DNA from 3 places in the Embleya sp. NPDC050154 genome. Region 3 is predicted to be linked to each of the others. Evidence: riboswitches for the same ligand, from Rfam matches in the RefSeq annotation. Region 3 holds a riboswitch; each other region holds the start of a gene.

Region 1 (7,575 bases), on a different contig from region 3:
GGCATGCTCACCGGCCCCGTCACCATGCTCGCGTGGTCCTTCGTGCGCGACGACCAGCCGCTCGGAACCACCGCCCGGCAGGTCGCCCTGGCGCTGCGCGACGAGGTCCGCGACCTGGAGGACGCGGGGGGCTCGGTCATCCAGGTGGACGAACCAGCGCTGCGCGAGACACTGCCGCTGCGCGCCGCGGACCGCGCCGAATACCTGGCCTGGGCCACCGAGTCGTTCCGCCTGACCACCTCCGGCGTGCGCGCGGCCACCCAGATCCACACGCACATGTGCTACGCCGAGTTCGGCGACATCGTGCAGGCGATCGACGACCTCGACGCCGACGTGATCAGCCTGGAGGCCGCCCGTTCGCACATGCAGGTCGCCCGGGAGCTCGCCGCCCACGGCTATCCGCGCGAGGCCGGTCCCGGTGTGTACGACATCCACTCCCCGCGCGTCCCGAGTGCGGAGGAGGTGACCGCTCTGCTGCACGAGGGGTTGACCGCGATCCCCGCCGGGCGGTTGTGGGTCAACCCCGACTGCGGCCTCAAGACCCGCGGCTGGCCCGAGGTTCGCGCCTCGTTGGAGAACCTGGTGGCGGCGGCGCGCGGGGTACGGGCGACGCTCCCCGACGCCGCGTCCTGAGTCGGGACCACCGGGGCGGGGAAGGCACGCCCCGCCCCGGCGGTCCGGGTCGTCGCGGCGGCCATGCGTGCCCGAACGGCGTGCGATTGTCCACCGCGGGCTCACGGTTGGTGACGCACGGCACCGTTGATCGCATGCTCGTGCTGTTGTCCGACAGCCGGAATGCTCCGTATGCTCCACACGCCGACGTGTGTCGGCACCCTCAACTTCATAGTTCGAAACCCAGGGGAAGCCGGTCGAAGTCCGGCACTGACCCGCAACCGTAGGCGGCGGCCGAAAGGCCGCCGCGAGTCGGAATGCCTGGGTGCGTACGAATTGAAGGCTCCAGCTGTCGTGGACTACACGCTGAGGCCCGGACGCCCGACCGATGCCCGCATTGGTCGGCTCCCGGGACGCGTTGGTCTCGGAAGGGTCCCATCGATGTCCTGGCTCACCGTGAGGAACACCGGCGCCGTCGCGGTCTGCGGCGCGGTCCTGGTCGCGGCCTCCCCCGTCTTCTCCGCGTCGGCAGACGCCGCGAACCCGCACGCCGACAACGCCGTCGCGGCGGCGAAATGGCAGGCCGGGGAACTGGTCGACGGCGGCATACCGGGGTTCGCCGGCTCCGACTGGGGCCTGACCATCGACACGATGATGGCGTTGTCGGCCACCCGCTCACAGCCCGCCGCGGTCAAGGCCGCCGCGGACGCGGTGGCCGCCAACATCCGCAAGTACAACAGCGCCGAGGAGTGGGGCATGCCCGGCTCGCGGATCGCGGGTGCCACCGCGAAGGTGCTCTTCGCCGCCGTGATCGCCGACCGCGATCCGACCAGGTTCGGCGGCCTGGACATGCGCGCCGAGACGCTGGACCTGATCGCCGGGGCGGACGCCGGCGACGACGCGGGTCGGATCCGGGACAAGCTCACCGGCAGTCCCGACTCGAGCAACGCGTTCGGGCAGTCGCTGGCCGTGCTGGGTCTGGCCCGCAGCGGCGGGGTGCCGCAGAGCGCGGTGGACTTCCTGATCAAGCAGCAGTGCCCCAGCGGCGGATTCCGGCTGTATCCGGGTCAGTTGGGCAGCACCGGCTCGACCTGCCAGGACACCCCGACCACCGTGCTGGACCCGGACTCGACCGGCATGGCCGTGCAGGCGCTGCTCTCGGCGGCGACCGAGAGCAAGTCGGTCGGCGCCGCGGCCGCAGCGAAGAAGGGCGTGGACTGGCTGAAGTCCGAGCAGCGCGAGGACGGTTCGTTCGGCGGCTCCGGACCCACCGCGGCATCGAACACCAACAGCACCGGCCTGGCCGGCCAGGCCCTGCACGCGGCCGGCTACCGGGCCGAGGCGGACAAGGCCGCCGCGTGGGTGGTCAAGCACCAGATCACCAAGGACAACGCGGGCGCCGCCGACAAGGAGATCGGCACGATCGCCTACAACGCGGAGGCCCTCACCTCGGCCCAGGCCGAGGGTATTCCGGACTTCCAGCGCGACCAATGGCGCCGCGCGACCCCGCAGGCCCTGCTCGTGCTGGCCGATGTCCCGCTGGGTGACCTCGGCAAGGCCCCCACCGAGCCGACCGGCACCGCCTCGACCTCGCCGAAGCCGACCGACTCCGGCACCCCCAAGCCCACCGGCTCGGCCACTCACACCGGGTCCCAAACGCCGTCCGCGTCGACGTCCGGCACACCCACCACCTCGCTCACCCAGACCGCGAGCGCGTCGATCACCGCGTCCGCGACGACCACCACCGCCGGCACCGGCGGCTCGGTGTCGGGCGGCACGAGCAGCTCGGGCGGTGGGGGCACCACGAAGGGCGGCGGCGGAAGCCTCGCCAAAACCGGCGCCCAGGTCGGCGGACTGCTCATGCTCTCCCTCGGACTGGTCGGCACCGGCCTCGCCGTGCGTGCCGGCGCGCGGCGCACGAACGGAAAGCGCACATGAGGCGCCGTGGGAGGGGCGGCCGAACAGCCCGCGTGGTCACCGCGCTGGCCCTGCTCGCGCTGCCCGCCACCGCCCAGGTCACCGTGGCCGCGCCGACCGCGCACGCGGTCGACACCGCCAAGGGCACCCCCGGCTACTGCCCGGACGCCAACGGTGTGACGGTGGTGATCGACTTCCAGGAACTGGGCGGCACGACCATCGTGCGCTGCGCACGAGGTGACCAGGCCACCGGTCACGCCGCGTTGAAGAACGCGGGTATCGAGATCGCCGGTGTGGCCCGCTGGGGCGAGGCGTTCATCTGCCGGGTCGAGGGCAGGCCCGGCGCGAACTCCGAGGCGTGCATCGACACGCCGCCGGCCTCCGCGTACTGGTCGTACTGGCACTCGTCCAACGGCGGTTCGTGGACGTACAGCCAGTGGGGTGTGATGAACCGCAAGCCACCGCTCGGCAGCTTCGAGGGTTGGTCGTTCTCCAAGAACAAGACCGAGACCACCAACCCGCCACCCCGGGTGGCACCGAAGCGCCCGGCGGCACCCGCGACGCAGGACCCGCCGCCCCGGACCGACAACCCGCAACCGCCGCAGGGCAACGGCGCCAACCGCACGACGTCGACCGCCCCGGGCGGCAACTCCAGTGCCGGCGGGACCGGTTCGACGTCCGCCGGGACCACGTCCAACGGTTCGACCACGACCGCTACCGGCGCCGGCACCTCGACGAGCGATCCGCTCGCCCCGGGGCCCGGCGTGTCCGGCAACCCGATGGAATCCGAGCCGCCGCCCGCCGCGCCCACGAGCGAGGAGCCGACCGCGGCGGCGAGTGAGCCCGGTTCCGCCGCGCCGTCCGCGCAGCCCTCGGGCGTCACGCCACAAGGTCAGACGTGGACCGGTGGCGAGGAGTTGGCGACGAAGAAGCAGGACGGAATCCCGACCATGACCATCGTCGGCATCGCCCTGTTCGTGGCCATCTGCGCGGCGGCCGGGTTCACCGCCTGGCGCCGGCGAACACGCGCGGACGGATCGGGATGACCGTGCCCCACCCGAAACAAACGCCGATCGCCGCCGCGTTCCGGCGCGGCGGCGGGCGTTTGCCGCGCACCGTGCATCCCGGCGCGTGGTGGTTGTGGGCCCTGGGCCTGGCCACTGCCGCCAGTCGCACCACCAATCCGCTGCTGCTGGCGCTGATCCTGGCCGTGGCCGGGTTCGTCGTCGCCAACCGACGCGGCGACGCGCCGTGGGCTCTGGCCTTTCGCATGTACCTGTTCCTGGGCCTGTTCATCATCGTGATGCGCGTGTTGTTCCGGATCATCTTCGGTGCGGGGGCGGCGAGCGGCCATGTGCTCGTCGACCTCCCGGAGATCCCGTTGCCCGCGTGGGCGGCGGGCATCCACCTGTTCGGCCCGGTGGGCTTGGAGCACGTGCTGGGCGGGTTCTACGACGGGCTGCGGCTGGCCACGATGATCGTGTGCCTGGGCGCGGCGAACGCACTCGCGAGCCCGAAACGCATGCTCAAGGCGGTGCCCGCGGCGCTGTACGAGGTGGGCGCGGCCGTGGTGGTCGCGCTGTCGGTGGCACCGCAACTCATCGAGAGCGTGCATCGGGTACGCCGGGCCCGCCGGCTGCGCGGCGGCGCGCAGAAGGGCATGCGGGCGCTGCGCTCGATCGCGATTCCGGTGCTCCAGGACGCGCTGGACCGATCGCTCGCGCTGGCCGCCGCGATGGACTCGCGCGGGTACGGCCGCAACCGGCACCTGCCTCGGGCCATCCGACTGCTCACCGGCGTACTGACCCTGGTGGGCCTGCTCGGCGTCTGCGTGGGGGTGTACGCGCTGCTCGACGGCAGCGCCCCGCGCTATCTGGGCGCGACCATGCTGCCCGGCGGGATCGTGGTCGCCGGCATGGGCTTCGTGCTCACCGGCCGGCGGATCAACCGCAGCGTCTACCTGCCGGATCGCTGGCGGTTCGCCGAATTCGCGGTCGCCGCGTGCGGGTTGGGCACCGGTGCGCTGCTCTACCTGACCAGCCGGATCGACGCCGGGAACCTCTATCCGTCGCTGAGCCCGCTCGCGTGGCCCGAATTGGCGCCGCTGCCGGCGCTCGCGCTGGTCGTGGGCGCGCTGCCCGCGTGGCTGGCACCGCCGCCCCCGCTCACCGTGCCCCGGCTCGGCGACACCGTGCCCCGGCCGGATACGACGGCCGGCACACCGACCCCGGGCCCGGCCGATGCCGGCACCACCATCAGGGAGAAGTCCGTCCGGTGATCGAATTCCGCGACGTCACCATCACCTACGCCGACGCGCCGGAACCTGCGCTGCGCGACGTCGAACTGAGCATTCCCGAAGGGGAGTTGTGCCTGGTCGTCGGTCGCACCGGCGCCGGCAAGTCCACCCTCCTGGGCGCGATCAACGGTCTGGTCCCACACTTCACCGGCGGCACCCTGCGCGGCAGCGTGCTCGTCGACGGAATCGACACCCGCTCCCGGCCACCGCGCGAGTTCGCGCACCTGGTCGGCGTGGTCGGTCAGGACCCCCTCGCGGGCTTCGTCACCGACACGGTCGAGGAGGAACTCGCTTACGGAATGGAGCAGTTGGCCATCCCCTCGCCGGTCATGCGCAAGCGCGTCGAGGAGACCCTGGACCTGCTGGGCATCGCCGAACTGCGCCATCGCCCGCTGCGCACCCTCTCCGGTGGCCAACAGCAACGCGTCGCGATCGGCTCGGTGCTCACCGCGCACCCGCGCGTACTGGTCCTGGACGAGCCCACCTCCGCGCTGGACCCGACCGCCGCCGAGGACGTACTTGCCGCGATCACCCGGCTGGTCCACGACCTGGGCATCACCGCGATCGTCGCCGAGCACCGCATGGAACGTGTGGTGCAGTACGCCGACCGACTCGTGCACCTGCCCGGCGACCGCACCGTCCGCGACGGCCCGCCCGCCGAGATCCTTCAGACCTGCGACATCGCCCCACCGGTGGTCGAACTCGGTCGGCTCGCCGGTTGGTCACCCCTGCCGTTGTCGGTGCGCGACGCCCGCCGCCTGGCCGCGCCGCTGCGCGCACGCCTGGTCGGCCGGACGCCGCCGCAGCCGGGTTCGCCCGCTGGCCCGTCGGCGTCGTTGCTGACGGCGCGTCGGATCATCGTGCGCTACGGCGACGTGATCGCGGTTCGCGGCCTGGACCTGGATCTGCCTCCCGGGCAGGTGACCGCGTTGATGGGCCGCAACGGCTCCGGCAAGTCCTCGCTGCTGTGGGCCCTTCAGGGCTCCGGACCCCGCCAGGGTGGCACGGTGGACGTCGCGGGTGAGGATCCGGGCAAAGCCGCCCCGCAGCGCGCCCGCGCACTGGTCGGCCTGGTCCCGCAAACCCCCGGCGATCTGCTCTACCTGGAGACCGTCGACGCGGAATGCGCCGAGGCCGACCGGGAATCCGATGCCGAGGCCGGCGCGTGCCGGGCGTTGTTGGACCGCATCGCGCCCGACATCGACGGGGCCCTGCACCCGCGCGACGTCTCCGAGGGGCAGCGCCTCGCGCTCGTCCTGGCCATCCAACTCGTCGCCGCACCAAGGGTCGTGCTGCTGGACGAGCCCACCCGAGGGCTCGACTACCACGCGAAGCGGCGGTTCGTCCGCGTCGTGCGCGAACTCGCGGACGCCGGACGGGCGATCGTACTCGCCACACACGACGTCGAATTCGTCGCCCAGGTCGCCGACCGTGTGGTGGTGATGGCCGAGGGCGACATCGTCGCGGACGGCCCGACCGCCGAGGTCGTGGTGTCCTCGCCGGCGTTCGCGCCACAGGTGGCCAAGATCCTCGCGCCCGCGGAGTGGCTGACCGTCGCCACGGTCGGCGACGCCCTTGCCGAAGCCGAAGCCGAAGCCGAAGCCGACGCGGCCGACGACGCCGACCGTTCGCGGCTCGTCCCGCCGGAGTCCGTGCCCGCGCCACGCGACGTTCGCGGCCGTGCCCAAGACCGGGAGACGACCGGATGACGATCGCACCGACCCCGACCAAGCGCGGCAACGCCATCCGGATCACCCCGCGCACCGCGATCGTGCTCACCATCGCCTCGATCGCGGGCCTGGCGATGTTCCTGTGGCCGTTGTTCGCCTCGCCCTCGCCGGAATCGGCCGCGCACTCGGGCGACGCGCCATTGATCTTCGCGGTCACCCTGCCGTTCGTGGTCGCGGTGGTGCTGGCCGAGATGACCAGCGGCGGTCTCGACTCCAAGGCGCTGGCCATGCTCGGCGTGCTGTCCGCGATCAACGCGGCCCTGCGTCCGCTGGGGGCCGGCACCGCGGGCATCGAGACGGTGTTCTTCATGCTCGTGCTGGCCGGGCGGGTGTTCGGGCCGGGTTTCGGCTTCGTGCTCGGGTGTACGTCCCTGTTCGCCTCGGCCCTGTTGACCGCCGGGGTCGGGCCCTGGTTGCCCTTCCAGATGCTCGCCTCGGCATGGGTGGGCCTCGGCGCGGGGCTGCTGCCGCAACGCGTCCGCGGCAGGCGCGAGATCGTGATGTTGGCCGGCTACGGGGTGTTCTCCGCGTATGCCTTCGGCTTCCTGATGAACATGTGGTTCTGGCCGTTCCTGGCCGATTCGGAGAGCATGGTGGGCCCCGCGTTCGTACCCGGCGACGGCATCCTGGACAACCTGCACAGATTCTTCGTGTTCACCATGCTCACGTCCACCTTCGGCTGGGACACCGGGCGCGCGATCACCAACTGCGTGGCGATCGTGCTGGTGGGTCCGGCAGTGCTGGCCGCGCTGCGCCGCGCGTCCCGCAAAGCGGCGTTCGAGGCGCCGATCGTCTTCGAACCCGCCCGGGCGGACAGCGACCGCCCGAGGGCGGGCACCGCGGAAGTTGCGGGCACGGCGGGCACGGCGGGCACTACGGCCGGCACGGCCGCCGCGGAGGGAAAGGCACCGCCGAAGGGAGACGGCACCGCCCACAGTCGCACTCGTGACCGAAACCGTTGATCCGTCCTCGTTCATCGCGCCGGCAGGCCCGACCGCACCCCCGCGACCTCGGGCGTAC
Region 2 (7,575 bases), on a different contig from region 3:
GCTGTGGCTGGACTTCGTGCGCGGGCGGTCCGGAACCACGTGGAACGTCACCCGGTGGGCCGATTTCGCCCGGCGACTCGGCGCCGCGCAGGCCGTCCCCCGACCGGCCGGGCCCTCCTGGCTGTTCGAGCGCCCGCCGCCGGTCGGACCACTGGCCGCCCGGACCCTCGAACTGCCGTACGTGCCTTGCCATCTGAACCTGCGGCCGGTGGACCTGATCGCGCGCGACGAGGACGTCGTACTGCTCGACTGGTCGCACGCGGGCTATGGGCTGCCGGGTGAGGACCTGACCGGGTTGATCCTGGCGCACGCGGCCGATCCCGAGCTGGCCGCGACCCTGGACGCCACGCTGCCGGCCGAGTACGCGCGGGGCGCGGAACGGGCCGAGGCGGACGTGCGGATCGCGATCGCGGCGACGGCGCCCGCGAAGTACGGACCCGGTGCGGACGCGGCGACCCGGCGGATGTTGCGGAAGTGGACCGAGGACGCGGTGGGCCGTTGATCCGGGTTCCCTGCCGCGCCCGGCGCACCGGCCCGAGGGTCGGGGCGGCCGGGGCGGCGGGTGCGGCCGGGCGGTCGGTGCGGTCGATTCAGCGGCGCGACCTGCGGATCGCCCAGATCAGGACGAGCACGGTCGCAACTGCGGCGGCGGCGGCCGGCACCGGGCGCCGGCGGATCTCCGCCGAGCCGGTGAGGGTCGCGTGCCGGAGCGGGTCCGGGGTGTGGTCGAAGATTTGGTTGCCGGCGGTGTGTCCGACCTCGACGGTGCGGTCCTTGGCGTGTCCGACCCGGTCACCGGCCAGCTCGCGGGCCTGACCGGCCTTGTGCACGGCCGCGTCCTTGAGCTCCTCGGCGCGGTGTCCGGCCGATTGCTTGAGTTCCTCGGCGCGGTGTCCGGCCGCTTCCTTGAGCTCTCCGGCCCGGTGCTCGACGGCTTCCTTGGCCTGCTCGGCGCGGTGTCCGGCCGCTTCGATGAGCTCTTCGGCGCGGTGGCCGACCGCCTCCTTGGCCTTCGCGGTCTTGTGTCGGGCCGTCTCCTTGGCCTGCTCGACCCGCTGCCGCGCGGCGTCCTTGGCGTGCTCGGTTCGGTCCTGGACGGCATCCTTGGCCTGCTCGGCCCGGTCGCGGGCGGCCTTCCTGGCCTGCCCGGCCCCCTCCCGCGCGGCGTCCTTCGCTTGCCCGGCCCGGTCACGGGCGGCGTCCTTGGCCTCCCCGGCCCGGTCGCGGACGGTGCCCGCGGCCTGTTCGACGGCTTCGCCGGCCGCCGCTTCGAGCCGTTCGGCCCGGCGTCGGGCCCGCCCCGCGGCACGGTCGCTTCCTCGGCCGACCTGCTCCGCGGCCTCACCCACCTTGCGGTGCACCGTCTCGGGCGGCTCGGCCTGGGTCAACTCCTCCACCGCGTGATCCAATTGCTCACGTTTGCGGCTCAGCGTCGGCTCCTGCTGCGGGAGTGCGCTCTGCGTGGGTGATTCGACGGCGGGGGGAAGGACGGTCGGGAACGCGGCGACCTCGTCGGGATCGCGCGACGCGGACCTGCCGCCGGAGTCTCGGCCTGGGGTACTCATCGGTGCGTACTCCTCTTCACGGTCTCGATGTCCTCGCGTCACCGCCGAGGACCGCGCCTGGCGCCTGCCCCGGGGGCGCCCGGTCATTCGTCCTCGGCGGGCCTTCGACGGCCGGGGCCGTCTCCCCGATCCTGCCGGGGGCGCAGACCCGGCAGGACCGAGGACACGGCCCCGGCGTTCGCATTCGTCGATGCCGGATTCGGTGTCTCGTGGCCGAGGCTAGAAACAACCGGGCCGAGGATCCGGGAATGTCACCCGGATGCGCGGCTCGGCGTGTCCGACCGATTCACCCGATCGGCCGCTCCGCGCGGGACCCGACACACGGTTCCCGGTGCCCCGAGCGAACCGAACGGGCAGGCCGACGGTGCTCAGCCCGCGTTCCCCCGAAAACCCGATGCCGACGACCCGATCCGGGTCCGGGCCGGCCGCGGCGGCTTGTCGTGGAAGACACAGTCGCCGCACGTACCGCCCCCGGGGATCCGGTAGTACAGGCAGCACGTGGTGCGGCGGAACGCGCCGAGCGCACCGTGCAGGCCGGTTCCACGCAACCGGCCTGCGGCCAACAGGCCGTCGGCGAACACGCGTGTGGTCGCCACGAGTTCCGGCTCGGTCGGAGCCAGGTGCCGGTGCAACACGCGGGCCGCGCCGACCAGGGCCGACGCGGCGTTGCCCCACAGCAGCCGCTCGGCGACCGGCACCACCGCTCGGGTCGCCCCGGCGAGCGGCACCAGATGCCCGACCAGCACCGCGTCGTGCAGCTGCTCGATCCCCGAGCGATCGTCCGGCACCGGCGCCGGCGCCGGATCGGGCGCCCACAACTCGACCGGCCCGGCGTCCGGGAAGCGCCAGTACGTCCGGGCCGGATCCAGGTCGGGCACCACCCGGCCGAGCACCGCCGCACCCAGTGCCACCGACCACAGCCGCGAGGCCACGCCCAGATACAGGATCGACGCGGCGACACGCGGTTCCTCGGTCCGCAGCCGGGCCCGTACGTGCTCCACCCGGGCCGCCCACGCGGCGGGCGCGGCCGGGTCGTACAGCTCGGCCAACGGCCGAAAGCCCGCGCCGTCGGTGATCGGTCCGGTCCGCAGCTCGAAGTAGGGCCCCACGTCGGCGAGCCGGCGCAGCGGCCCGCCGCCGTGGGACCGCGACCGCCCGCCGGTCAGCGGCTGTCGCCCGGACGCCACAACACATCACCCGCACCGTCGGCGTTGGCCCGCCGGGCGAGGACGAACAGCAGGTCGGACAACCGGTTGAGGTAGCGCGCGGTGAGCGGGTTGACGGTCGCGGCACCGCCTGCCGTCGCCCGCTCGTCCGCCTCGATCAACGCCCAGGTCGAGCGCTCGGCACGTCGGGCCGAGGTGCGGGCCACGTGCAGCAGGGCCGCGGCCGGGCTGCCGCCGGGCAGTACGAAGGAACGCAGCGCGGCCAGTTCCGCGTTGAACGCGTCGCAGTGCTCCTCCAGCCGGGCCACGTCCGCCTCGGTGATCCGCAGCCGGGTGTCCCCCTCGGCGATCGGCGCGCACAGGTCGGCGCCGACGTCGAACAGGTCGTGCTGCAGTTGCGCCAGTACCGCGCGCGTCTGCGGTTGCGGGTCGCCGAGCGCGAGCACGACCCCGATCGCCGCGTTGGTCTCGTCCGTGTCGGCGTACGCCGCCAACCTCGGATCGGTCTTGCGCGTACGGGAGTTGTCGCCCAGCGCGGTCGTGCCGGCATCGCCGGTACGGGTGTAGATCCGGCTCAAAACCAAGGACATGGTCGGCACCGGCCTCTCTCGGGGAAATCCGCCCCGGTTGGTGAGGTGGCGACGACGTGAGTCTCCTGGCTCTCGGATCATCGCTCCTCCCGGCCTTCCGACCCGTCTCGGGGCCGTGGCCGGTTCGGGAGTCGCTCCCCGATCACAGTGGCGGGACCGCGCCGGATTCACACCGGCTTCCTCGTACCGCCGTCGCCTTGCGCCTCCCACCATGACACGCGCGACGGGCCCGGTCCACCGTCGGATCCGGACCACGCGTGCGGGTGAAGCTTGCCGCCGGTCCGCGCGCCGAGCCCCGGACCGGCGCGGGTAAAGCCCAGGATCGGATTCCGAGAGCGGCTCCCTCGGCCGGCGTCGGCCCGGCGGTATCGGCGCCGAAGGGTGCCGACGGGCGCCGGAGGGTGCCGGTGAGTCGATCCGCGATCCGGCCGTGCCGGGAAATCAGTGCCGGAGGTATGCGTGTCCACGGTGTCCGGAACACCTGAACCAGCCGGTCCGACGCGTCGGGTGGGTCGGGCATGTCGGGTACGTCGAGCGGGCGTGCTCCTGGCGTGTTGTGTGTCGCTGTTCGGAGCCGGGTCGGGGCATCCAGCCGCCTGTGCGGGGTGGTTCGGCCCCGAGGGGATGCATCTCGCCTCCTCCGTACCGCTCTTCGATGCCGGCTCGGCGCGACCGACTCCTTCCGCTGCGGACTTCGACGCCGGGTCGGGACATACCGCCCCGCCCGCCGGACCCCTCGGCGCGGGGACGGCAGGCCCCACCCCATCCGCATCGCTGTTGAGCGCCGGCGCCGGGCGCCCCGTCGGGTCCGGCGACCGGGTGCGGTCCAGGGACCAGCCCGAGCCGAACCTGCCACCCGTCCCGCGTGCCGTCGCCGATCGGGTGGGCACTCGCGCCGGGCAGTCGGTGGACGTCCCGGTCCTGGCCGGCGACTCCGGCGAAGGGCTGGTCGTGCTGTCGTACACCAATCCCGAACACGGCCTGGTGCTCCAGCCGGACGAGCGGGGCGACGCGAATTCGGTGCTGCGGTACACGCCGGGGCCGGGCTTCACCGGACGCGACAACTTTCGCTACACGATCGTCGACCGGCTCGGCCGCGAGGCCACCGCGAGCGTGCGGATCGACGTGGCGGCCGGCCCCGGTGCGTCCGGCCGGCCGGTCGAGACCCGGGCGGGCAAGCTCGGCGTCCATCGCGGCGTCGACGAACTCCGCGCGCCCTCCGCCGCGTCGGCGGCGCGTCCGCGCGCCGGGATCGATCCGGGCGGCGGGTCGCTGCTCGTGGCCTTCCTCGGCTCGGCCCTGCTCGGGGCGGGTGTCCTGGCCTTCGTCGCCCACCGGCGGCCGGGCCGGCGGCGGCCCGGCTGAGCGGACCCGGGTCGCTTCGATCAACCGTTCGGGGTTCCGTGCCCGGATCGGCGGCTGTTCCGGGGTTCTTCGGTCTGATCGCCCTTCCGGGGCTCTTCCCCCGATCGGCTGCTCCGGGGTTCTTCGGTCTGATGGCCCTTCCCAGGCTCGTCACCCCGATCGGCCCCTCCGGGCCTCCTCGGTCCGGCCGGTGTCGCCCCGGTCAGCCCTTCCGGGCCTCCTGGGTGAGCTGGTAGAGCCCGTACAGCAGCTCGGCGATGCCGACGATCAGCAACACGACACCGATCTTCCCGAGCGCGACCACCGGTGTGTCCACGTCGTCCGCGAACAGCTTCAGGGCTCCGCCCACCACCGCGCTCAACAGGCCGGCCGTCAACGAGCCGCGTGCCTTCGCCACGGTCTTCCTCCTCCACTCGACCTGCGGGTACGGCTATGAGGCTAGGTCCGGGCCCCGGCCCGGCACGCCCTCCGCGGGAACGAACCGGCGTACACACTTCGGCCTAGGCCCTGTCCGGGTTCGCCGCGGCCGGTGGGTTCGTCGGGGCCTCCGGGAATGGGGGCGGGCCCCACCCCCGGAGGGCGGCCAGCCCCATGGGCACGCCCGATTCACGCTCCTAGCGTGGATCCGGTGCCGTGAACGGGGAGCGGCCGGAACGGCGGAGGGACGAACGTGAGCGGGCGACCGACACGGCCACGACACACGATCGGGGACGAGCGGGAGGGTGCCGAGGCACCGGCCGTCCGGCTCGACGCGGTGCGCAAGGTGTACGGCAAGGGCTCGGCCCAGGTCGCCGCCCTCGACGGGGTCACCCTCGCCTTCGAACACGGGTCGTTCACCGCCGTGATGGGTCCGTCCGGCTCCGGCAAGAGCACCTTCCTGCACTGTGCGGCCGGCCTGGACCGACCCACGTCGGGCACGGTCGCGGTGGCCGGCCGAGACCTCGCCGAGCTGAACGAGAACGCGCTGACCAGGCTCCGTCGGGAGCGGATCGGTTTCGTCTTCCAGGCGTTCAACCTGCTGCCCACCCTCACGGTGGAGCAGAACATCACGCTGCCGCTGCGGTTCGCGGGCAAGCGCGCCGACCGTCGGCGGATCGCCGAGGTGATCGCGCGCGTCGGCCTGACCGACCGCGCCCGGCACCGGCCGCACGAGTTGTCCGGCGGCCAACAACAACGAGTGGCGATCGCCCGCGCGCTGGCCGTACGCCCCGCCGTGCTGTTCGCGGACGAGCCGACGGGGGCGTTGGACACCCGGACGGCGGCCGAGGTGCTGGGTCTGCTTCGGGAGTCCGTGCGAACCGACGGCCAGACCATCGTGATGGTCACGCACGATCCGATCGCCGCGTCCTTCGCCGACCACGTGGTCTTCCTCGCCGACGGCCGGATCGCCGACCGGCTGGACGCGCCGATCGTGGACGCGATCGCCGAACGCATGACCCACCTGGGCGCGTTCGCGAAAGCCCCGCTCCCGGGTGGGCGGCCGACGTTCGGCGGGATCCGCTGATGTGGGGGCTCGCGCTGCGCACGTTGCGCTTCCGGGCCGGTGGCTTCGTCGCCACCTTCGTCGCGCTGTGCCTCGGCGCGACCGTGGTGATGGCCTGCGGCGGGCTGCTCGAGACCGGCGTACGCAACAACGCGCCACCGCAACGCCTGGCCCAAGCCTCGCTGTTGGTGATCGGTGATCCCACCTTCACCGGCCCACGCGACGGATCCGGGGACCGGGAGCGGGACTTCGCCCTGGCCGAGCGGGTGCCGTTGGACGCGCGGCTCGTGGATCGGGTGCGGGGCCTGGAGGGTGTGCGCGCGGCGGTCGGCGAACGCACCTTCGAGACCGCGCTGACCGGCGCCGGCGGCAGTCGCAAGGCACAGGGGCACGCCTGGGAGTCGGCGGCGCTGACGCCGTACGCGCTCACCCGAGGGGCCGCGCCGATCGGGCCGGACGAGGTGGTCCTGGATGCCGCGCTCGCGCGCCGCGCGGGCGTCGCCGTGGGCGATCGGGTCGAGATCGCCGCACACGGCGGCTCGGCCGCGTACCGGGTCACCGGCATCGCGCAGCCGGCGCGTACCGTCCCGCGGGCCACCATGTTCTTCGCGGCGGCCGAGGCCGAGCGGCTCGCGGCACCCGCCGGCACCATCGCCGACATCGCGATCGTGGCCGACCCGGGCGCCGATCTCGGCGCGCTGCGCAAGCGGGTCGCCGGCGCGTTGAACGAGGACCGGGCCAGAATCCTCGCCGGCGACGATCGCGGCGCGGTCGAGTACCCCGAGATTTTGGCGGACAAGTCCGACCTGATCTCGCTGGCGGGCGTCTTCGGCGGGCTGGCCGTCGCGGTCGCGGTGTTCGTGGTGGCCGGCACGATCGGGCTGTCCGTACAGCAGCGCCGCCGCGAGTTCGCGTTGATGCGCGCGATCGGCGCGACACCGCGTCAGCTGCGCAGGATGTTGCTCGGCGAGACGTTCCTGGTGACCGTGCTCGCGGCGGGCGTCGCGTGGTTCACCGGACCCGCCGCCGGTCGGGTGCTCTTCGACCGACTGGTGGCGTCCGGCATGGTCGCCGAGACGGTGCGGTTCGAGCAGGGCTGGATCCCGGCGGTCGCGGCGGCGGGCGCGGTGCTGCTGACCGCACTGGTCGGCGGCTTCATCGGCGCGCGGCGCACGGTGACCGCGAAGCCGACCGAAGCGCTCGCCGAATCCGCGCTCCAGCAGCGCTGGTTCAACTGGTTCCGATTCGTGCTCGCGCTGATCGCGCTGGCCGGCGCCACCGCACTGGGCCTGGTCACCGTGCTCGTCCTGGAGGGCCCGATCGCCGGGAGTACGGCGGGCCCGGCGGTGATCTGCGCCGCGATCGGCCTGGCCCTGCTCGCCCCCGGCCTGACCAAGCTGCTCACC
Region 3 (7,575 bases):
TCGGGCCGGATCGACACCGTGCGCCCCGAGCACACCCCCGAGGCGATGGGGCGCGAGCCGCGCAAGGACGACCACGGTGGCGAGGTGTACGTCTACCGGCGCACCGACATGCCGTGTTTGGTGTGTGAAACCCCGGTCAAGACCGCCGAGTTGGTCGGCCGGAATCTGTTCTGGTGTCCCACCTGTCAGCCGTCGGCGTAACCTCCGATTGGTGACCGTTCGGTAGTGTCGCGGGGTGGCCGCGCCGACAAGCAGAGGAAACCGGGCAAGCCGGACCGGGAGGCGCGCGACACTCGTGCGCTCGGGCCGGCGCGTCGCGACCTGGCTGCGGCATCGGGTCTTCCCCTCCGACGGGTTCGCCCTGGCCGGACTGCTGGCCGCGGTCACCGCGTGCGGCCTGCTCTCGGATGTGAACGCGTCGTGGTTCCCGGCCACGATGACGGCGCTGCCGATCCTGGTCGGCGGGTTGGTGCTGCGGATGCCCAGCCTGCTCCTGCTGTACGCGGCCACCGCCGGCGTACTGGTCGCGCAGCACCAGGTGCACGACCCGGAAGAGGTCACCGCGGGCACCATCGTGGTGGTCGGGGCGATCGCGGGCATCGTGCTGCTGATGGCCCGGATGCGGACCCGCCTGGGCGTGCAGTGGACGCGTGGCGAGTCGATGTTGTTCGACCTGCGGGACCGGTTGCGGGCCCAGGGCGAGATGCCGGTGCTGCCGCCGCAGTGGCATACCGAGGTGGTGCTGCGACCGGCCGGTGGGCAGTCGTTCTCCGGCGACTTCCTGGTCGCCTCCCGCGGCGCGGGCGGCGGGCGGGTGCTCGAGGTGGTGCTGGTCGACGTCTCCGGCAAGGGGCTGGCCGCGGGCACGCGCGCGTTGATGTTGTCCGGCGCGTTCGGCGGGCTGCTCGGCTCGTTGCCCCCGCACGGTTTCCTGCCGGCGGCGAACGACTACCTGTTGCGCCAGGAGTGGGCGGAGGGCTTCGCGACGGCGGTGCACGTCGTGCTCGACCTGGAGTCGGGCGAGTACGAGTTGATCTCGGCGGGACACCCTCCGGGCGTGCACTGGGACGCGGGCTCCGGGCGCTGGCACGTGATCGAGGCGGTCGGCCCGCTCCTGGGGGTGATCGAGGACGCGACCTTCGAGGGCGTCAAGGGCCGGCTGGGCACCGGCGACGCGCTCCTGTTGTTCACCGACGGCATGGTGGAGATGCCCGGCGAGGACATCGCCACCGGCATCGACCGTTTCCTCGGTGAGGCCGAGCGGCTGGTCCGGGACGACTTCCACGACGCGGCGCGCCGGATCGTGGCGGCGGCCGGGCGCAACGTGGGCGACGACCGCGCGGTGGTGCTGCTGCGCCGGCGCTGAGGTCGGCCGGGGGTTCGCTCAGTGGGCGGGCTCCGCGGTGCTCGGGGCCGGACACGCCAGGGCCGCCAGTTCGGCTGGCGTGCGCGGCAGGGTGCCCGCCGGGGCCAGCCCGTGTGCGGCCAGTACGGCGGCGGCCGCGTGCGCCCAGGTCGGCCGCAGGCTCGCGGCGGCCAGCAACTCGGTGTCCGCGAGCAATTCGTGCGCCGGCCCGGTGTGCAGGCGCCCGTGTGCGAGGACCGCCGCGTCGTCGGCCCAGCGCAGCGCGAGGTCCACGTCGTGGGTGGCCATCACCACCGTCGTCCCGGTCGCACGCAAGTGGGCGAGCGTGTGCAACAGCGCTTCCTGCCCGGCCGGATCCAGGCCCGCGGTCGGCTCGTCCAGCACCAGCACCTCGGGCCGCATCGCGATCGCGCCGGCGATGGCGACCCGCTTGCGCTGGCCGAAGGACAGCAGGTGCACGGGCCGCTCGGCCAGTTCGGTGATTTCGAGCGCGGCCAGTGCCTCGGCCACCCGCGAGCGCACCTCGGCCGGGTCCAGATCCAGGTTGAGCGGCCCGAACGAGACGTCCTGGGCCACCGACGCCGAGAAGAGCTGGTCGTCGGGATCCTGGACGACCAGTTGCACGGCCCGCCGCAGCGCGGTGAGCCCCTTGCGGTCGTGCCGAATCGGCACCTCGTGCAGTTCGACCCGCCCCGAGTCCGGTGTCAGGCCGCCGGTCAACAGCCGCAGCAGCGTGGTCTTCCCGCTGCCGTTGGGCCCGAGCAGCGCCAGCGCCCGCCCGGTCGGAACGGACAGGGACAGCCCGCTCAACACGGCCGGCCCGTCCTCGTAGGCGTAGCCGATCTCTCGTACCCGCAACGGAATCACGGCACCACCGATACCAGGAGAAGAGTGGCGGCGACGACCGCCGCCACGACGAACAGGGAGCCCGCGACGAACGCCCGCGAGATGCGTACCTCGTCCACCAGCACCCGCAGGCGCCCGTCGTAGCCGCGTCCGGCCAGACCCGCCTCCAGGCGCTGGGCGCGGGCGAACGCGTGCACGAAGACCGCCGAGCCGAGCCCGGCCACCGAGCGCCAACGGGCTCGCCGGGTGCGGTGACCCAGCCGGCCCGCCTGGGCCTGGTTGATCCGCGTGGTCGTGTCGTAGAGCAGGAACAACATTCGATACATCACCGCGGCGACGTCCACCACGGCGGCCGGCACGCCCACCCGGGTCAGCCTCGGCAGTACGTCCGACAGCGGTGTGGTGAACGCGAACAGCAGCATTGCCAGGCCCGCGGCGGTGGAGCGGGCGAGCAACTCGGCGGCGTGGCGCGGCCCGTTGGGGGCCCAGCCGACGCCGTCCGCGCCGATCGTGACGAGCAGGGCGAGCGCGCCGGTGGCGGCGAATCCGAGCGGCGCGCGGGCGGCCCGCCACAACCGCCGGGCGGGCACGCGCGCGAAGCCGAACGCGACGACCAGGACGGTCGCCGCGACCAGGACCGCGCCGGGCCACGGCGGCAGTGCCACCGCGCACCCGAGCAGCCCGAAGGAGAGCACGGCCTTGTCGGCCGGATGGCGGTGACGCCACGAACTCGCGTGCGCCGCCGCGTCGATCGGCAGCACGGAATCAGCGGCCCGGGACCGATGCCGGCGTCTGGTCCGCTGGTGTCGCCCCGGCGGCATTCGCCGAAGCGGCGGTCGGTTCGTCGGGCGTGTCCGAGGCATCCGGCGCGAGCCGGCGGCGGGTGCGCTTGACCCCGAACATGTAGCCGACCACGCCCGCGCCGAGGGCGGCCTGCAACGCGAACAGACCGGACTCGATCTCTCCGGACGGCGGTTCGTACAGCGGGCTGAACCACGGCTCGTAGTCCGGGTCGTTCTCGGTGATCGCGGTCTCCGCCTGGGTGTCGGCGCCCGCGAACGGCTCGTCCTTGTGGTCGCCCATGCCGAACACCACGGGCAGGACCGCGAGCAGTACCACGGCCAACACGATCAGCAGGTTGATCTTCGTGGAGCGCTTCACTTGGACTTCTCCTCCTCGCGCGCGATCCGCGCGTCCGTGACCACACCGAGCCGGACCAGATCGCCGCGGCTGGACTGCCGCAACAAGCGCACGACCAGGACGGTCAGCAGACCCTCGCTGATCGCCAGCGGGATCTGGGTGAGGGAGAAGATGCCGCCGAACTTGGCCAACGCGCCCGCGAATCCGCTGTCCGGGTCGGGGAAGGCCAGGGCCAATTGCACGCTGGTGACGCAGTAGGTGCTCAGGTCCGCGACGAACGCGCCCACGAACACCGCGACATCCAGCGGAGTGGTGCCGCCGCGTCCGTCCAGGAGCGAACGGGCCAGCCGATACGCGCCGTAGCCGGCCCACGGGCCGACGATCGCCATGGAGAACACGTTCGCGCCGAGCGTGGTCAGCCCGCCGTGCGCGAGCAGCAACGCCTGGAAGAGCAGGGTGATCGTGCCCAGTACGGCCATGATCGGCGGCCGGAACAGGATCGCGCCCAGTCCGGTACCGGTGGGATGGGAGCAACTACCGGTGACGGAAGGGATCTTGAGCGCGGACAGCACGAACGAGAACGCGCCGGACGCGCCGAGCAGCAGCGTGTTCTCGGGTTTGTCGCGTACCTCGCGGGTGAGCGCGCGGGCGCCGTGGACGACGAACGGGGCCGACGCGACGCCCCAGGCGGCAGCGTGTTCCCAGGGCAGATAGCCCTCTGCGATATGCATGAGGAAGGGTCCCTCTCCAACACCTCGTGGACGGACGATCGCCGTGGCCGGTCTCCTGGCTGACGGGTCGTACGTTCACATCTCCGCCTTCCCGGGGCCGCGCGAGCGGTCCCAGTGGCTTCCCGCGGCGACGAATCAACGTTTCCGCGGGGGTGGAGGAGAACTTCCCGATCACAGTGGCGAGGGCCGCGCCGGCATCGAACCGGCTTCCCGAGCACCACGGCGAGCCGACACTAGTGGTCGGATGGACATGGCGACAAGATGGCTTTTGCAAACCGTGCGCAAGACCACAATGCGGGCGGAGCGGTCGAGCAATTGCCGCATTCCGGAGCGTGATCGTCGACGGGTGCGGCGGGGCGCGATTGCGGTGCGATGCGGAGTGGCGCGGTGTGGCGCGGCTCGGCGCCGAGGCACGCCGCGCGGTGCTCAGTCCAGGCCGGGTCCTCGGCCCCGGACCACCACGGTGCCCGCAACCCGGTCACCGACCCGCTGGCGCCGCTCGCTGGTGAGCACCGCGGTCAGGCCGACCGCGCCGAGCGCGAACGCGTCGACGCACAGCAGCAGCCAGCGGATCCCGAGCTGACGCCGCCCCGCCCGCCCACCGGACACGTCCACGACCCGGATACCGAACATCTGCATGCCCCACGTGCGCCCGTCGTGCTCGGCGGGCCGCAGTACCCAGTACCAGAACAGGATCGCCAGCGCGACCATCAGCACACCGACGGTGATCGTCGCGGTCAGCGGGCCGCTGCGGATCGAACCGTCGGGATGTGTGGGCAGCAGGACGAACAGGAACATCGCGGCGCCGGGCAACAGCGCGGACGCCAGCACGTCCACCACGAACTGGCCGATCCGGCGCCACAGCACCGAGGGGCCGACCGGGCTCGCGACCTCGGGCAGCCACACCCGGGCGCGCGGGCGGGCGGGCCGCGCCGAGCGGGCGAAGTGCCGCGGAAGGCTCCGTTCGTACATGCTGTTGTACTTTCCGCAACCGGGTGATTTGACTCCCGACGCGGCCGGATATCGGCGAGATTGCGCCCGGTCGGCGGATCCGGTCGGCGGCCGGGACCGGATGGCCCGGATCCGGCGCCGACGGCGGCGATCGGATTCTCGGGTGATCAGATCGTCATCGGGCCGTCCACGCCGAACAGGTCCGGCTCGGAGCGGCTGATCACGTCGTACAGCGGTTTGTAGTTGATCCAGGCGACCGTGTCGTTGCCCAGTTGTTCCCGGGTCAGCCGCGCGTTTTCCGGCGTGATCGGCTTGAGCTCGCCGGCCGCCTGGGCGAGCAGCTGTACCTGGCAGGAGCGCTCCATGGTGATGAACCACCACGCCGCCGCGTCGACCGACTGCCCCACCGTGAGCAGGCCGTGGTTGCGCAGGATCAGCGCCTTCCGCGGGCCGAGCGTCTTGGCGATGCGGCGGCCCTCCTCGGCGTCGAGTACGACGCCCGCGTAGTCGTCGAACAGCTCGTGATCCTCGTAGAACGGGCACACGTCCTGAGTGATCGGTTCGAGTCGGATGCCGAGCGCGGAGATCGCCCGGCCGTGCACGGAGTGGCTGTGTGCCGCCGCGACCACGTCGGGACGGGCCGCGTGGATCTGCGAGTGGATCGCGAACGCGGCCTGGTTGACGTGGAATCGGCCCTCGACGACCTGTCCCTCGTGGTTGACCAGAATCAGGTCGTCCACGGTGATGTGCTTGAACGACATCCCGAACGGGTTGACCCAGAAGTGATCGGTGAGCTCCGGATCACGCGCGGTGATGTGGCCGGCCACCCCCTCCTCGAAGCCGAACCGACCGAACAGCCGCAACGCCGCGGTCAACCGCTCCTTGCGGTGCCGGCGCTCCTGTTCGACGGTCTCGAACGTGGGCGGCAGGGCGAAGCTCAGGTCGGCCGGGGACACCGGCAGCGGCGGGGTCGGCTGCCGGCCCGGCACGTCCTGGGCCTGCGGAGCATCGGTGCCGGACATGTGCGTCTCCTCGAACTCGACTCGGACTGCTATGCGGGGCGTGGGACGCGGCCGACGCTACCGGCGAGTCACTTCCCAGGACAGCCCCCGACGGCGGGCCGTTCGTGCGAGGCCGGGGATTTTAGCGCCCGGGTCGCGTTGGGACCGGGTTTCCGGAAATTAATCGAATATTGGCCGCAGGGCTCTTCGAGCTGCTTCTACGCTGCCGTTCAGTGAGTCCGGGAGGTCGAGTTCGAAGCAGTCGAACTCGAATTTCCGGACCCGCGACAGACGCACAAGATACGGGCAACGCGCAAAGTACGGGCGCGCGGAAAGAACGGGCGCACACAGGGGGAAGGGGCGCGTGACTTGAGCGGCGGGGGCGTGAATTCGACGGAGGTTGTGAGTATCGGCGCACGGGCGCCCTCGGCGACGCCCGTGTTCGGCCGCGGCGATCCGGTGCCGGTGCGGGCCAAGGCGGACGCGGGCCGGCGGGGTTCACCCGCCCGGGCTTCGACGTCGAGGAGCCCGATCGCGAGGAGTTGGGCGGAGATGGCACAACCCCCGCGAAGGTCGAGGCCGTCCCGGCGCAGATCAGGCGACCTGCCGACCGGGTCCGACACCGAGTGGACCCCTGTGACCGAGGCGGATGTCATCGAAGCAATCGAGGCCGATCCCAACGCAGCAGTCGACGCCGACCCGATCGCGGTGATCCCGGTCGGGCCGCCGACCCCGGGTGTCGCAGCAGTGCCCGAGGACGAGCCTGTCGGAGTCCACCGGAAAGCCGCACCGCCGATCGCCCCGGAGGCAATCATGGCCAGTATGGAAACGGCCCTCAAGGAAGCAATGACGATCGAGGGCGCCGTGGGTGTGGCCCTCGTCGACTACACGAGCGGAATGGCGCTCGGAATTCTCGGCGGCAGCAAGGAACTCGACCTGAACGTGGCCGCCGCCGGAAACACCGACGTGATGCGCGCGAAGATGCGCACGATGGAGATGTTGCACCTCGGCGACCAGATCGAGGACATCCTGATCACGCTCGGCAAGCAGTACCACGTGATCCGGCCGCTGAGCGGCCGGGCCGGCAAGGGCCTGTTCCTCTACATCGTGCTGATGAAGGACCGCGCCAACCTCGCGCTGGCCCGACACAGCCTCAAGCGTATCGAGGAGGAGATCGAGGTCTGAGTTCGCGCCCCGGCGGCGCGTTCGAGGCCCGCCGTCGGGGCCCGCAGACCCATCCTCGATACCCCTGGCGCCCCCGCCACCCCCGTGCGGTGGGCGCCATCGGGGTGTCCGGGGACCGGCGCGAGGGTGCCCGGCAAGCCGCGCGCGGGTGTTCGGGACCACGTGCGAGGGTGTCCGGGGCCACGTGCGACCGCTCTGGTCTCCCTGCTCCGTCTCGGATATGACGGTACGTCAGATGTACCGTCGAAGCTCGACGTCGTACTTCGCGTACGGATCGCAGCCGGATCCGTTACGGATCGCGTACCCGAGTCCCCGAGGAGCCGCATGCTGTCCGGCGAGAAGATCCTGATCACCG

Evidence for each region. A riboswitch is a leader RNA that binds a small molecule or an ion and turns the genes downstream of it on or off. The one in region 3 is predicted to bind cobalamin.
Region 1: linked by a shared signal. The riboswitch ahead of ACIBSV_RS02140 (prenyltransferase/squalene oxidase repeat-containing protein) and the one ahead of ACIBSV_RS15160 (energy-coupling factor ABC transporter permease) in region 3 are both predicted to bind cobalamin.
Region 2: linked by a shared signal. The riboswitch ahead of ACIBSV_RS25340 (cob(I)yrinic acid a,c-diamide adenosyltransferase) and the one ahead of ACIBSV_RS15160 (energy-coupling factor ABC transporter permease) in region 3 are both predicted to bind cobalamin.

Annotation. Positions count from the first base shown of each region.
Region 1 covers NZ_JBITJP010000001.1:456,722-464,296, reverse strand. The annotation lists gene metE (5-methyltetrahydropteroyltriglutamate--homocysteine S-methyltransferase) at 1-633, shown strand, start outside; cobalamin riboswitch at 815-956, shown strand; gene ACIBSV_RS02140 (prenyltransferase/squalene oxidase repeat-containing protein) at 1,054-2,550, shown strand; gene ACIBSV_RS02135 (hypothetical protein) at 2,547-3,575, shown strand; gene ACIBSV_RS02130 (CbiQ family ECF transporter T component) at 3,572-4,807, shown strand; gene ACIBSV_RS02125 (ABC transporter ATP-binding protein) at 4,804-6,534, shown strand; gene ACIBSV_RS02120 (ECF transporter S component) at 6,531-7,517, shown strand.
Region 2 covers NZ_JBITJP010000012.1:130,934-138,508, reverse strand. The annotation lists gene ACIBSV_RS25355 (phosphotransferase) at 1-502, shown strand, start outside; gene ACIBSV_RS25350 (hypothetical protein) at 591-1,565, opposite strand; gene ACIBSV_RS25345 ((2Fe-2S)-binding protein) at 1,934-2,752, opposite strand; gene ACIBSV_RS25340 (cob(I)yrinic acid a,c-diamide adenosyltransferase) at 2,728-3,321, opposite strand; cobalamin riboswitch at 3,380-3,506, opposite strand; gene ACIBSV_RS25335 (Ig-like domain-containing protein) at 4,141-4,686, shown strand; gene ACIBSV_RS25330 (DUF5708 family protein) at 4,889-5,083, opposite strand; gene ACIBSV_RS25325 (ABC transporter ATP-binding protein) at 5,357-6,190, shown strand; gene ACIBSV_RS25320 (ABC transporter permease) at 6,190-7,575, shown strand, end outside.
Region 3 covers NZ_JBITJP010000006.1:101,317-108,891, reverse strand. The annotation lists gene ACIBSV_RS15185 (Fpg/Nei family DNA glycosylase) at 1-201, shown strand, start outside; gene ACIBSV_RS15180 (PP2C family protein-serine/threonine phosphatase) at 296-1,366, shown strand; gene ACIBSV_RS15175 (energy-coupling factor ABC transporter ATP-binding protein) at 1,385-2,233, opposite strand; gene cbiQ (cobalt ECF transporter T component CbiQ) at 2,230-2,973, opposite strand; gene ACIBSV_RS15165 (energy-coupling factor ABC transporter substrate-binding protein) at 2,978-3,373, opposite strand; gene ACIBSV_RS15160 (energy-coupling factor ABC transporter permease) at 3,370-4,083, opposite strand; cobalamin riboswitch at 4,111-4,320, opposite strand; gene ACIBSV_RS15155 (RDD family protein) at 4,510-5,055, opposite strand; gene ACIBSV_RS15150 (class II aldolase/adducin family protein) at 5,202-6,056, opposite strand; gene ACIBSV_RS15145 (hypothetical protein) at 6,849-7,220, shown strand; gene ACIBSV_RS15140 (NAD-dependent epimerase/dehydratase family protein) at 7,545-7,575, shown strand, end outside.